2 regions of the Aliirhizobium sp. YIM B11859 genome follow, and region 2 is predicted to be linked to the other one. Evidence: predicted binding sites of a transcription regulator. Region 2 holds the regulator's gene; the other holds the start of a gene.
What was found. The regulator PhoB, encoded in region 2, activates phosphate uptake and scavenging genes when phosphate is short. The targets are predictions, from matches to a motif close to TGTCATNNANCTGTCAT.
Positions count from the first base shown of each region.

Region 1 (7,475 bases), on a different contig from region 2:
AAAACGATGCGACCTGAATTGCTGCCCGATCCTCCGGGCGACGGCCTTGTTGCGGCCGGACCATTTTCCGCAGGCGAGCGTGCCGCCGTTTACCGCGCCATAGAAACGCGGCGTGACGTGCGCGACCAGTTCCTCGCCGATCCGATAGACGACGACACGCTTCGGCGCGTTCTGGACGCAGCCCATGCGGCGCCTTCTGTCGGTTTCATGCAGCCGTGGAATTTCATTCTTGTCCGTGACGAAAAGGTCAGGCAGGCGGCCTGGGAAGCGTTTTCGACGGCCAATGACGAGGCCGAGGCAATGTTTCCCGAGGAGAAACGCAGCACTTACCGGAGCCTGAAGCTCGAAGGCATCCGCAAGGCCCCGTTATCGATCTGCGTCACCTGCGATCCTGACCGGGCAGGGCCGGTCGTGCTCGGACGCACCCATAATGCGCGCATGGACAGCTATTCCACCGTCTGCGCCATCCAGAACCTCTGGCTGGCCGCGCGGGCGGAAGGCATCGGCGTCGGCTGGGTCAGTATTTTTCGCGACGGGGACATGCGGGCGCTTCTGGGCATCCCGGAGCGCGTTGAAATCGTCGCCTGGCTCTGCCTCGGTTATGTGGATGCGCTCTACCAGGAACCCGAACTGGCGCTCAAGGGATGGCGCCAGCGCCTGCCTCTTGAAGACCTGGTCTATCAGGACGGCTGGGGCGTCAAATAATTACTGCTGTTGCTGCGGGCCGCTCGATTTGGGATTGGCGAGATCGATATTCTCGTCCGGGAAAAATTGCGGCCCGATTGCCCGCACCTTCCTGTCCGGATCGTAGGGACGGTCCGGCGGAAACTGGACCGGCGCTTCCTTCTGCGCCGTCACCGGGCGGGGACTGCCGATATGGGTGATACTGGAATTGGCGGTATCGCTTTGCGGAGCGCGCGGAGATGCCTCATAGAAGCCTGCGCCGGTCTGCGGTTCGTCAGGGCCGGGCAGTGCTATGCCGCGGATCTTGACGCGTTCCTTGTCCTCAAGCTCCGTCTGCGTATCGAGATCGGTCGGTGTGCAGCTATTGGCGCGGATCGCCGACAGAATCGCTACCCGCTCCTCGGATGGCTGTAGAAGCGAGCGGCTGTTATTGCGTTGTTCGGCCAGGCCCGCCCGCTCATCCTCGATCCGCTGCAGCGTTTCCTGCATGCGGTCGCATTCATCGCCATTGGCATTCTCGCCCAGCGTCACGACGCTGCCGCCGCAGCCCTGACGGCGCATGTCGATGCGCAATTGGCGGATATCCGCATTCATGGCGCTGAGATCCTGCGCGTAGCGGCGGATATTGCTGCTGGTGCCGATGATCTGCGGTGTGCTGTTGAGGCGCCTGTAGAGATTGGCACATATTTCGACATCACGCGAAAATGCCGCCTGCGGCAATACCGAACAGGCAATCAGCAGCGATGTCAGTGTCCGAACCTTGACGGAAATCATGTTTCACCTGTCGCATCGTATTGATGGCAGATCAACAATGTCATGCTCAGCATGCGGGAGGCTTGCCTTATCCCGCATGCTGGTTTGTTTCAGCCGCTCGGCTATTGTGCCGGCGCGAACGGCACCGGCTGCGAAGCTTCCGCGACAGCCAGTGCTGCCATGTTGACGACGCCGCGCGAGGTGACGGTCGTCGACAGGATATGTGCCGGCATCTTGGTCCCCAGCAGGATCGGGCCGACATGCAGCGCGTCCATCATCATCCGAACGATGCCGAGCGAAATATTCGCCGCGTCGAGGCTTGGGTAGACCAGCAGATTGGCTTCGCCATGCAACGGGCTGTCCGGCATGGCGCGTTTGCGCAGGATTTCGTTGAGCGCCGAACCGCCCTGCATTTCGCCGTCCACCTCAAGCTCCGGCGCGTTGCTGCGAATGATGGCGAGCGCGGCGCGCATCTTGCGGGCGCTTTCGGAATCGCGCGAGCCAAAGTTGGAATGGCACATCAGCGCCGCCTTCGGTTCGATGCCGAAGCGGCGGACTTCCTGGGCAGCAAGGATGGTGATCTCGGCGATCTCTTCCGCCGTCGGATTGTAGTTGACGAACGTATCCGTGAGGAAGATCGCGCCGCGCTGGGTGATCAGCAGGCTCAGGCCGGCATTCGTGCAGGAGCCTTCGCGTTTGCCGATGATCTGGTTGACGTCGCGCAGATGCCGGTCATAACGCCCTTCGAGGCCGCAGATCAGGGCATCGGCTTCGCCGCGCTTGACCGAAAGCGCGCCGATTACGGTCGTATTTGTGCGCACGACCGTGCGTGCCGCCTCCGGGTTGACCCCGGCGCGACCAACGAGCGCGAAATAGTCGTCGACATAATCACGGTAACGCGGATCGTCTTCCGGATTGACGACGCCGAAATCGACATTCGGGCGGATACGGATGCCGAAACGCTTCAACCTTGCCTCGATCACCGACGGGCGACCGATCAGGATCGGCCTTGCGATCTCCTCCTCGAGAAGAACCTGGGCTGCGCGCAGCACCCGTTCATCCTCGCCCTCGGCGAAGATGACGCGCTTCTTTTCGGCAGCCTTGGCAGCGGCAAAGATCGGCTTCATGACGAAGCCGGAGCGCCAGACGAAGCGGTTGAGCTCGTCCATATAGGCGTCGAAATCCTGGATCGGGCGGGCGGCCACACCGGTCTCGGCAGCAGCGCGGGCAACGGCCGGTGCAATGCGCAGGATGAGGCGCGGATCGAACGGCGAGGGGATCAGGTAGTCAGGACCGAAGATCGGCGTTTCGCCGCTATAGGCCTTGGCGGCAACGTCGGAGACTTCCTCGCGGGCAAGTGCTGCGATCGCCTTGACCGCAGCCATCTTCATGTCCTCGTTGATCGTGCTGGCACCGCAATCGAGCGCGCCGCGGAAGATATACGGGAAGCAAAGGACGTTGTTGACCTGGTTGGCGAAGTCGGAGCGGCCGGTGCAGATCATCGCATCGGGACGCGCCTGGCGGGCGAGTTCCGGCATGATTTCCGGTGTCGGATTGGCAAGCGCCATGATCAGCGGCTTGTCCGCCATGCGCACCAGAAGTTCCGGCTTCAGCACGCCCGGCGCGGAAAGGCCGAGGAAGACGTCGGCGCCGTCGATGCTGTCGGCCAGTACCCGCTTGTCGCTCTTCTGCACATAGACGGCTTTCCATTCGTCCATCAGCTCGACACGGCCCTCATACACGAGGCCTTCGATGTCGTGGACCCAGATGTTTTCCTTCTTCGCGCCGAGCGACACGAGAAGGTTGAGACAGGCCAGTGCCGCAGCGCCGGCGCCCGAGGTGACGATCTTGACATTGGTGATCGACTTGCCGGCGAGTTCCAGGCCGTTGAGGATCGCCGCTGCGACGATGATCGCCGTGCCGTGCTGGTCGTCGTGGAAGACCGGGATGTTCATCTTCTCGCGCAGCTGACGCTCGACTTCGAAACATTCCGGCGCCTTGATGTCTTCGAGATTGATGCCGCCGAAAGTCGGCTCCAGAGCCGCGACGGTCGAGACCATCGCATCGATGCCGGGCGCGTCGATCTCGATATCGAACACGTCGATACCGGCGAATTTCTTGAACAGGACGGCCTTGCCTTCCATCACCGGCTTGGATGCCAGCGGGCCGATATTGCCGAGCCCGAGCACGGCCGAGCCGTTGGAGACGACTGCGACGAGATTGGCGCGCGCGGTATATTCGGCGGCCATATCCGGATTGTCGCGGATCGCAAGACAGGGGGCTGCGACGCCCGGAGAATAGGCAAGCGCCAGATCGCGCTGGTTGCCGAGCGGCTTGGTCGCCTGGATCTCCAGCTTGCCGGGACGCGGATGCCGGTGGAAGAACAGTGCCTGTTCGTCGAGGTCGGCGCTGGTCGGCGGTGCCGATTTGGGGTTCTCGTGGGCGTCCATACTCACTCCTGCCTTAGTCTTAAATCTCAGTCCATGTAGGGAGATGCGGTTTCTCATACATCAATACTATCGGCGGAACAGCAGCTAATTTTATGTCCTCGCGGAAATCGGGACACAGGCCCCAAAGCCCGAAAACCGGCCCCTGTCATCATCCTGAAACACGAGTCTGGTTTTCAGGGCACGAGGCGCAAGACGAAAGGATGGCTTCCGTGACTGGCACATATGAGACGCGGCATTTCAGGACCCTGTTCATATCGGATGTGCATCTCGGTTCGAAGGCCGCACGCACAGAACTGCTCCTGGATTTCCTCAAATATCATGAAGCGGATACGGTCTTCCTCGTCGGCGACATCGTCGATGGCTGGCGGCTGAAGCGCAGCTGGTTCTGGCCGCAGGGCTGCAACGACGTGGTGCAGAAGGTGCTGCGCAAGGCACGCAAGGGCACCCGCATCGTCTACATTCCCGGCAATCACGACGAGTTCCTGCGCGATTTCCCCGGCACCCATTTCGGCGGTATCGAGGTCGCCGACCGCGCCATCTACGAAATGGCTGACGGCAAGAAATATCTGATCCTGCACGGCGATGAATTTGACGTCGTGGTCCGCAATGCCCGCCTTCTCGCCTATCTCGGCGACTGGGCCTATGATGCGGCGATTGCCATCAATGTCGTGCTCGCAGCCGTGCGCCGCCGCCTCGGCATGCCCTACTGGTCGTTCTCGGCCTGGGCCAAGCTGCAGGTCAAGCACGCGGTCAACTTCATCGGCGAGTTCCAGAAAGTGGTTGCCGACGAGGCCCGCCGCAACAAGGTTGATGGCGTCATCTGCGGCCATATCCATCATGCCGTCATGACCGACATCGAAGGCATCCACTACGTCAATACCGGCGACTGGGTGGAAAGCTGCACGGCGATCGCCGAAAATATGAACGGTGAGCTGGAACTGATCACCTGGCGCGAAATCCGCTCGACCGCCGAACTGCACGCACTTCCGGCACCATCCGAGACCAAGGACATGCAGGCCGCCTGACCCCCTGGAATATCCGTCTCCAAAGCGCTGCAGCGTCGGTCATAGGCGACGCTGTCGGCCGTGAGGAGATGCATGACAGGGGCGGAATCCGGCTTCATGAGACGGGCGCTGGTTGTTGCTGACGGTTTTCACAATTCTGCTTTGCATGATGTCGGGCCGTGATAGCTTTCGGATATCGTCACCGACATCCGTGATTCCGTGTCTACGCCAACATCAGCAACCCTGCCTGCCGCGCCAGTCAAATTCCAGTTTCGTTGCTCCCTTGCTTATGCAGCGCCGCTGTCGCTGAACGGGATACTGGTGCCTTATTTGCCGGTCTGGCTCGCCAGTTGCGGTTTCAGCCCGTTCCAGATTGCGGCGGTTCTGTCGGTCCAGGTGATCTGCAAGGTCGCCGTGGCGACCAGCACCGGAACGCTGGCCGGCATTGCCCGCCAGCCCTACCAAATTCTGGTCTGGTCCTCGGCGCTTTCGCTTCTCTCCGTCGTCGGACTTTTCACCGGCAGCGATTTCTGGCTGGTTCTGGCGATCGTCGGCCTTCAGGCTGCACTGTTTGCACCTTATGCGCCGATGGTGGAAGCGATTGCCATTTCCGGCGTGAGGCTTTGGGGCTTCCAATATGGCCGCATGCGCGTCTGGGGCTCGGTGGGTTTCGTTGCGATGACGCTTGCCGCCGGCAATCTGTCCTCGGTGATCGGCACCGATACCGTGCCGCTGATGGCGGCGCTGGTGCTTGTCGCGTCGCTCGCCGTCGCCTTCGTCGTGCCGCGGCTGGGGCCAGAGATCATGAACCGTCCCGCAGGCCGTAGCGTGGAAACCCGCGCTCTGCCATTCAGGCAGGTGCACCTGCTTCTGATCGGCGCTTCGTTGATCCAGTCGAGCCATGGCATGTTTTATGGATTCAGTACGATCCAGTGGCAGTCGATGGGCTTTTCCAATGGCGTGATCGCCGGGCTGTGGTGCATCGGTGTGATGGCGGAAATCTGCGTCTTTTTCGTTTCCGGACGTCTGGCGCGGCGCGTGTCACCCTGGGGGCTGTTGAGGATCGGCTGCCTGATCGCCATTTTGCGCTGGTCGCTTTTCCCCTTCGGCTGGAGCGAATTGGGCTATGCCGTCCTTCAACTCGGCCACGCCTTCAGCTTCGCCTTCGTGCATCTCGGCCTGCAATACCGGCTTGCGGAAGTTGTCGGCGAAGATCGGCAGGCATCGGCCCAAGGCGCTTATGTCGCCTATAACGGCGCCTTTCTTGCGCTGTCGACGCTGCTCTCCGGCATCATCTACCGGCAAATGGAGATCTACGGCTATTTCGCCATGGTGTTGCTGGCACTGGCCGGGCTTGCCATCCTCGCTGTCGCCTTTCGCCGTTACCCCCAGAGATCGGGCTCGGGCGGATAAACCAGCGAACCATCGTAACGAAGTCCGCCCGGCCGGTCGCGGGAAAGCAGCAGCGGTCCGTCGAGATCCGCATAGTCGGTATCCTGCGCCAGAAGCACGGCCGGCGCCATGGCAAGCGACGTGCCGACCATGCAGCCGACCATGATGCGGAAGCCGAGCCGCTGCGCCTCGGCCTTCATCAGCAATGCCTCGGTCAGCCCGCCGGTCTTGTCCAGCTTGATGTTGACCGCATCGTAACGATCACGCAGCGATGCAAGGTCGCCGGTCGAATGGACGCTTTCGTCGGCGCAGACCGGCACCGGGCGTGCGATCTTCGCTAACAGCGCGTCGTGGCCGGCCGGCAGCGGCTGTTCGATCAGGCTGATGTCGAGCGACTTGGCGATCGCCAGATGGCGTTCGAGATTGTCAATCGTCCAGCCTTCGTTCGCATCGACGATAATCCGCGCGTTTGGCGCCGAATCACGGACGGCGCGCATGCGTTCCTCGTCGTCTTCCGTTCCGAGTTTGATCTTCAGCAGCGGCCTGTCGCTGTTCTTTTTTGCGTCGGCGGACATGCTTGCGGCATCCGCCAACGACAATGTGAACGCCGTAATGATTGGCTGGTCGCCGGTGGCGCCGATCAACGCGCCGACGCGGCGGCCCATGCGTTTCGCTTCCATGTCCCAGAGTGCGCAGTCGATCGCGTTGCGGGCAGCCCCCGGTTTCATCTGCGACTGCAGCCGATCGCGGGTCAGGCCGGCCCCGATTGCCTGCGAAACGGCCTTTATCTCTGCCAGTACGCCTTCCATCGTCTCGCCGTAGCGGCGGTAGGGAACACATTCCCCGCGGCCGGATACGTCGCCTTCGAAAATCGTGCAGACGATGACATCGGCTTCCGTCTTCGATCCCCGCGAAATGGTGAAGCTGCCGGCGATCGGGAATGCCTCGATTGTTGCTTCAAGGTGACGGGGCATGGTTTTAAGCGTCCTGTTGTGGCAAATCCGGCCGATGTCGCTATATTGCGTTTTCCCGGAATGCAATCAATGCATTGCGGCGACGACCCAAAAGCGAGCACCTGCCACCCGTGAGTTCCAGTCAGGCCAAAATCGAAGCGCAAGAGCTGCCGGATGGCGCCGAGCGCTATATTCTGACGGGCGAATGGCGCAATCATTCCATCTCGCCGGTGCTGAAG
Region 1 is NZ_JBXHAY010000003.1:507,066-514,540, forward strand. It holds gene bluB (5,6-dimethylbenzimidazole synthase) at 19-705, shown strand; gene AC2GXZ_RS14710 (hypothetical protein) at 706-1,458, opposite strand; gene AC2GXZ_RS14715 (NADP-dependent malic enzyme) at 1,560-3,887, opposite strand; gene AC2GXZ_RS14720 (UDP-2,3-diacylglucosamine diphosphatase) at 4,088-4,912, shown strand; gene AC2GXZ_RS14725 (MFS transporter) at 5,111-6,304, shown strand; gene dgcA (N-acetyl-D-Glu racemase DgcA) at 6,274-7,257, opposite strand; gene AC2GXZ_RS14735 (ABC transporter permease) at 7,359-7,475, shown strand, end outside.
Region 1: a site for PhoB is predicted at 4,031-4,047, ahead of AC2GXZ_RS14720 (UDP-2,3-diacylglucosamine diphosphatase). Genes of this name have one in related genera too.

Region 2 (7,475 bases):
GTCGGCTCGGCCGGCGACCTCAATGCGATGAACAAGATCAGCGTCCGCATCATGACGGCCGTCGTCCTGATTGCAGCACTTGTCGGCGCGGGACTGTCCTACGTTCGGATCGCGCCGCGTTTCAGGGCCCGCAACAGGGTCGAACGAGTGATCCTCTGGTCGCTGGTCGTCGCCTCCTCGATCGCCATTCTGACCACCGTCGGCATCATCATGTCGATGTTGTCGGAGGCGGCCCACTTCTTCGGCCGCGTACCGGCATGGGAATTCTTCTTCGGCACGGTCTGGGATCCGCGTTTTGCCGCAGCCGGTGCAACGGCCTCGGAAGGTCAGTTCGGCCTCATCCCGCTTCTGCTGGGCACGCTTTATATCGGCTTCGTCGCCATGCTCGTTGCGGTTCCGAGCGGCCTGTTTTCGGCAATCTACATGTCGGAATATGCGGCCCCGAAGGTTCGGGCCGTCGCAAAGCCGCTGCTCGAGGTTCTGGCCGGTATTCCGACCATCGTCTACGGTTTCTTCGCGCTGACCACGGTCGGGCCCTTCCTACGGGATATCTCGTCGCAGCTGAACGGTCTCGTGACCGGCGATTATGCCAATTTCATCCAGGCACAGAGCGTGCTGACAGCCGGCTTTGTCATGGGCATCATGCTCATCCCCTACGTCTCCTCGCTGTCGGACGACATCATCACCGCGGTCCCACGGGCCCTGCGTGACGGTTCGCTGGGCCTGGGTGCAACCCGCTCCGAAACCATCAAGAAGGTCGTCTTGCCGGCGGCTCTGCCGGGCATCGTCGGCGCTCTTTTGATGACCGCGTCGCGTGCCGTCGGTGAAACCATGATCGTCGTGCTGGCCGCCGGTGTTGCCGCCCGCATGCAGCTCAATCCGTTCGAGCCCATGACGACGGTGACGGTCAAGATCGTCAACCAGCTGACGGGCGATCTGGAGTTCACCTCGCCCCAGACGCTTGTGGCCTTCGCGCTCGGCATCACGCTCTTTGTGATCACGCTTTGCCTCAATATCTACGCGCTCTATATCGTGCGCAAATACCGGGAGCAGTACGAATGACCGACGTGGTTTCGATCCCCGCCGGCGCCGCCGCAAGGCCCGCTCGCCGCGATATCGGCATCAAGCGCCGTTATGCTGCAGAACGACGTTTCCGTGCCTATGGCATGCTGGCGCTCGCCTTCGGCATCCTCTTCCTTTTCCTTCTGCTGTGGTCGGTTGTGTCCAAGGGCTATACCGCCTTCCAGCAGACGATGATCACCGTTCCGGTCGAGTTTTCCGAGCAGATCATCGACAAGGATAACGAGCGCGCCAGCAACCCTACCAAATTGATGACGGCGAACTATCCGCTCATCGCCCGCAACGCGGTGGCCAAGGCTCTCGGCGTCGCCGAAAGCGATCGTCAGGGCCTTCGCGCAGTCAGTCAGATGGTTTCCGACGGTGTGCGTGGCGAGCTGCGCGACATGGTCATCGCCAATCCGCAAATCATCGGCACCACCCAGACTGTGTCCTTGCTGGCTGCCGGCGATATCGACTCGGCCTTCAAGGGCCAGATCGATCTCTCGGTCACGGAAAGCAACCGCAAGGTTTCCGACCAGCAGGTCGCCTGGATGAACCAGCTCGCGTCGAGTGGTGCGCTGGCCAAGCATTTCAACACCGGCATCTTCGCCAACGGCAATTCCAGCCGTCCGGAAGCAGCCGGCGTCGGCGTCGCCCTGATCGGCTCCTTCTACATGATGGTGATCGTGCTGGTGCTCGCCCTGCCGATCGGTGTCGCTGCCTCGATCTATCTTGAGGAATTCGCACCGAAAAACCGGTTTACTGACCTGATCGAGGTCAACATCAACAATCTGGCGGCCGTGCCGTCGATTGTCTACGGTCTCCTCGGTCTCGCGGTCTTCATCAACTTCATGGGCCTGCCGCGCTCGGCATCGCTCGTCGGCGGCCTGGTGTTGACGCTGATGACCCTGCCGACAATCATCATCGCCACCCGTGCGGCGCTGAAGGCAGTTCCTCCGTCGATCCGGGCGGCCGCACTTGGCCTTGGCGCGTCGAAGATGCAGACCATCTTCCATCACGTCCTGCCGCTCGCCATGCCAGGCATTCTGACCGGCACGATCATCGGCCTTGCGCATGCGCTCGGCGAAACCGCGCCGCTTCTGCTGATCGGCATGGTGGCCTTCGTCGCCAATTATCCGACGACGCCGCTCGATCCGTCGACCGCGCTGCCGGTGCAGATCTACATGTGGGCAAACGAGGCGGAACGCGCCTTCGTCGAAAGAACCTCGGGAGCAATCATCATCCTGCTCCTGTTCCTGATCGTCATGAACGTGGGTGCAATTCTGTTGCGGCGGCGGTTCGAGCGCCGGTGGTAGGAGATCGACACAATGAATATGTTGTCAGAAGCAGCAGTTGAGAAGGCGCTGGACAAGAAGATGAATGAAGTCGCGTACAAGATGATTGGCAAGGACGTGTCGGTTTATTACGGCGAAAAGCGCGCGCTTTTCGACGTGAACCTCAACGTTCGCGAAAACACGGTCACCGCCCTCATCGGACCTTCCGGCTGCGGCAAGTCGACCTTCCTGCGCACGTTGAACCGCATGAATGACACGATCGAGAGCTGCCGGGTCACCGGCAAGATCACGCTCGATACGGACGATATCTACGACAAGGAAATCGATGTCGTGGAACTGCGTGCCCGTGTCGGCATGGTCTTCCAGAAGCCGAACCCGTTCCCGAAGTCCATCTACGAGAACATTGCCTATGGCCCGCGCATCCATGGCCTTGCCCGCGGCAAGTCCGATATGGACCAGATCGTCGAGGCAAGCCTTCAGCGCGCCGGCCTGTGGACGGAGGTCAAGGATCGTCTGCATGAAGGCGGCACCGGGCTTTCGGGCGGTCAGCAGCAGCGTCTCTGCATTGCGCGTGCCATCGCCGTCTCGCCGGAAGTCATCCTGATGGACGAGCCCTGCTCGGCACTCGATCCGATCGCAACCGCCAAGGTCGAGGAACTGATCCACGAACTGCGCGCCAACTACACGATCGTCATCGTCACGCATTCGATGCAGCAGGCCGCCCGCGTCTCGCAGCGCACCGCCATGTTCCACCTCGGCCAGCTCGTCGAGGAAAACGACACGGACAAGATGTTCACCAATCCGGATGACCAGCGCACCCAGGACTACATCATGGGCCGCTTCGGCTGATTGATCGCCGACGCCTGCTGCCTTTCACGGATCTTAAGGACAAGAAAATGGTATCAAGTCATATCCTGTCGGCCTACGACGAAGAATTGAAATATCTCCGCCGCCGCATCTCCGAGATGGGTGGTCTTGCGGAACAGATGTGCGGCGACGCCGTGCGTGCGCTGGTCAATTCCGACTCCGCGCTTGCACAGAAGGTGATTTCTGACGACGTCATTCTCGATCACGCCGAACGCGAGATCCAGGACAAGGCAATCGTCACGATCGCCAAGCGCCAGCCGATGGCTGCCGACCTGCGCGAAATCATCGGCACGCTGCGTATCGCAGCTGACCTCGAGCGTGTTGGCGATCTCGGAAAGAATACCGCCAAGCGCGTTATCGCCGTGCAGGGAACGGGTGTACCCCGCAAGCTCGCACGCGGCCTGGAGCATCTTTCGGATCTTGCTGCGGTGCAGCTCAAGGATGTGCTGGACGTTTATGCAAGCCGTTCGGCTGAAAAGGCGGAAATCATCAGGCTTCGCGACGAAGAGATCGACGCGATGTACACGTCGCTGTTCCGTGAACTCCTGACCTACATGATGGAAGATCCGCGCAACATCACCACCTGCACGCATCTGCTGTTCTGCGCCAAGAATATCGAGCGCATCGGCGACCACGCGACCAACATCGCTGAAACCATCTACTACATGACGACAGGTGCGCAGCTCGAAGGTGAGCGTCCGAAGGACGACACGTCGAACACGGTCGGCGCCATAGCGGAGTAAGCCCCGATCGGGAGCCGATTGGGGTGATGTGACGGAGCAAATTGAGTATGCAGCCAAGAATAGCGGTCGTGGAAGACGAAGAAGCACTGAGCGTGCTTCTTCGCTATAATCTCGAAGCCGAGGGCTACGAGGTTGAAACGATACTGAGAGGCGACGAGGCCGAGATCCGGCTGCAGGAGCGCACACCCGACCTGCTGATCCTTGACTGGATGTTGCCTGGCGTCTCCGGCATCGAACTTTGCCGGCGACTGCGCATGCGGCCGGAAACCGAGCGGCTTCCGGTCATTATGCTGACGGCCCGGGGCGAGGAAAGCGAGCGGGTCCGTGGTCTTGCGACCGGCGCCGACGACTATGTCGTCAAGCCCTTCTCGACGCCGGAGCTGATGGCGCGGGTCAAGGCAATGCTGCGCCGCGCCAAGCCCGAGGTTCTCTCCAGCGTGCTGCGCTGTGGCGATATCGAGCTTGATCGCGAAACCCACCGCGTCCACCGCAAGAGCCGTGAGGTTCGACTCGGCCCGACGGAATTCCGTCTTCTGGAATTCCTGATGGTGTCGCCGGGCCGCGTCTTCTCCCGTTCGCAGCTTCTGGATGGCGTCTGGGGTCATGACATCTATGTCGACGAACGCACTGTCGACGTCCATGTCGGCCGCCTGCGCAAGGCGCTCAACTTCTCCAACATGCAGGATGTCATCCGCACCGTCCGCGGTGCAGGTTATTCGATGGAATCCTGATCTCCAAATCAGGCCTGCCTTTGTGTTTTCAGCCCGGGCGCGGTCCTCCGCCTCGGGCTGAACTGTTTAGCCGGGCAGTTCTCAGGCCTTCGCTTCCTTCTGCCACTCGGGCAGCGGAAACAGCCGGTCATAAGCGATATTGAAGAAGAACGCATAGACCAGGTAAAACAGGGCGAAGGATATATCCATCACCAGCGCCTGCATCAGGCTGATGCCGAGATACCAGGCGATGAACGGCATCAGCACGATCAACAGGCCGAGCTCGAACAGCACGGCATGCAGAACGCGGAGCGCCAGCCCCTTCTGCGTTCCGCCTCGATATTTCTGCATCAAGTGATCGAAGCCCAGATTGTAGAAATAGTTCCATCCGGTCGCCAGCGTTGCCGAAACAATGCCCACGACACCCACATGCTCCACAGGCAATCCGAATACGAAGGCCGCGAGCGGTGTGAAGATTGCCAGTCCGATGACTTCGAAGCTGATGGCGTGACGGATACGGTCGCCCGTGCTGCGCATGACTTTGACCCCATGGGTTCTGCCGGGTCGTCCCGACGATTGGTACCCATGCTGGGGGAGGCCGTCCTCGCTGGTACATAAATAGGGATTCCGAAGTCAATCAGCAAGCCGGCAGCCGGCAAGGCTGCATTGCAGATGGGACATGTTAGGCCTGGACAAACAAAAAAGCGGGCATCGAGCCCGCTTTTTGGATGTTCGCGTCCTGGATCAGGAGCGGGATGCAGCCCTGCGGCGGTCGTGGACCGGCTGATAGGCGAGCTTGGCGTGATAGTTGCAGTACGGCGACGCATCCGGGGATTCGCAGCCGCAGAAGTGGAACTCATCGGTCAGCGGATCACCGACCGGCCATTTGCAGGTGCGTTCCGTCAGTTCGGTCAGGGCGAGCTTGCGCGAGATCGGAACGACGACGTTGGATGCCGGGCGGTACTGGATTTCCTGTGCCGCGTCGAATTCGATCTCTTCCTTGACAGCCGTTGCACCGACCGGACGGGCAACCGTACGGGTGGCGACGCGGGATGCGAAGTTCGAAGGGCGTGCAGCGGTTGTTGCAGCAGGGCGTTTGGGTGCGCGGTTCGTCGGAACAGTGCCACCGGCTTTCGCGCGGCCCGGCAGATTGAGACGATGAACCTTGCCGATCACAGCGTTGCGGCTCACGCCGCCTAGCTGCGCTGCGATCTGGCTGGCGCTCAGGCCTTCGGCCCAGAGTCTCTTGAGTTTCTCGACGCGCTCGTCCGTCCAGTTCATGCCCGCTCTCCGCCTTTGAACGTTGGTGGCATGCAGAATCCCTCACCAATGTCGCGGAAAACATTCCGCAACAGGCACTATATCTATGCTATTGGTGACTAGTTCCGCCGCATGCAGTCTAGTAATTGATCATTAACCTAGAGGTAGGCAGACTCCGTGACAAGAGTCCCGGGAATCACCGCGAATCGATTTTGGGGTTTGTCCCCAACTTGCTTTGTGGGCGAGTCATTTTTGTCACAGCGATCGGCAGCTCGAAGCCGGGGCTGAAAGAGCGGCCGAAATGCGCCTCGGACCCCCGTATTTTCGCGAGTTTTGTTGACTTTCAAAAGGTGAGTGGCGATAGTGCCGCCGCCGCCCTGTGGGCGGCATTTTGATTTTTTGGAATGTCCTTTGCTGGACGTCTTAAATGTCCTTTGCCGGACACCTTAGGAGTGATGTCGCCATGGCTGAATCTGCGCTTTACGACACTTTTGCCCGGGCTCCTCTGCGCTTCGAGCGCGGTGAGGGCGTATGGCTGGTGACGGACAGCGGCGAGCGATATCTCGATTTCGGTGCAGGCGTTGCGGTTACCTCCTGCGGTCACGCCAACCCTCATCTGGTGGATGCGCTGAAGTCGCAGGCCGAGAAGGTCTGGCATGTCTCGAATCTTTACGAGATTCCGGGTCAGGAGCGCCTCGCAGAGCGGCTGACGGAAGCGACTTTTGCTGACAAGGTGTTCTTCACCAATTCGGGCGCGGAAGCGCTGGAATGCGCCATCAAGACGGCACGCCGTTATCACTTCTCCAAGGGCAATCCCGAGAAATTCCATATCATCACTTTCGAAGGTGCCTTCCACGGCCGGACCATCGCCACGATCGCGGCCGGTGGGCAGGAAAAATACATGGAGGGCTTCGGCCCGAAGGCCCAGGGCTTTGATCAGGTGCCCTTTGGTGACCTTGATGCACTGAACGCGGCGATCAACGAAAACACCGGCGCCCTGCTGATCGAGCCGATCCAGGGGGAGGGCGGTGTACGCCCCGTTCCGAAGGAGTTCATGCGCGAGCTTCGCCGCATCTGCGACGAAAAGGGCCTGCTGCTGATCCTTGATGAAGTGCAGACCGGCGTCGGCCGTACCGGCAAGTTTTTTGCCCATGAGTGGGCCGGCATCACGCCCGACATCATGGCGATTGCCAAGGGTATCGGCGGCGGGTTTCCCTTCGGGGCTTGCCTTGCCACGGCAGAAGCAGCCTCCGGCATGAAACCAGGCATTCACGGCACCACCTATGGCGGCAATCCGCTGGCCATGGCTTGCGGCAATGCGGTGCTCGACATCGTGCTCGCTGAAGGCTTCCTGGAAAATGTCCGTGATGTCGCGCTGGTCTTCCGCCAGGGCCTCGCAGCCCTCAAGGATCGGTTCCCGGCGGTCATCGAGGATATCCGTGGCGAAGGCCTTCTGCTCGGCATCAAGGCCAAGGTGCCCGCCGGTGATCTGATTGCCGGTATGCGCGATGAAAAGACGCTGGCCGTGATGGCCGGCGACA
Region 2 is NZ_JBXHAY010000002.1:721,692-729,166, reverse strand. It holds gene pstC (phosphate ABC transporter permease subunit PstC) at 1-1,062, shown strand, start outside; gene pstA (phosphate ABC transporter permease PstA) at 1,059-2,375, shown strand; gene pstB (phosphate ABC transporter ATP-binding protein PstB) at 2,388-3,203, shown strand; gene phoU (phosphate signaling complex protein PhoU) at 3,251-3,964, shown strand; gene phoB (phosphate regulon transcriptional regulator PhoB) at 4,012-4,695, shown strand; gene AC2GXZ_RS09710 (PACE efflux transporter) at 4,777-5,211, opposite strand; gene AC2GXZ_RS09705 (GcrA family cell cycle regulator) at 5,419-5,955, opposite strand; gene AC2GXZ_RS09700 (acetylornithine transaminase) at 6,398-7,475, shown strand, end outside.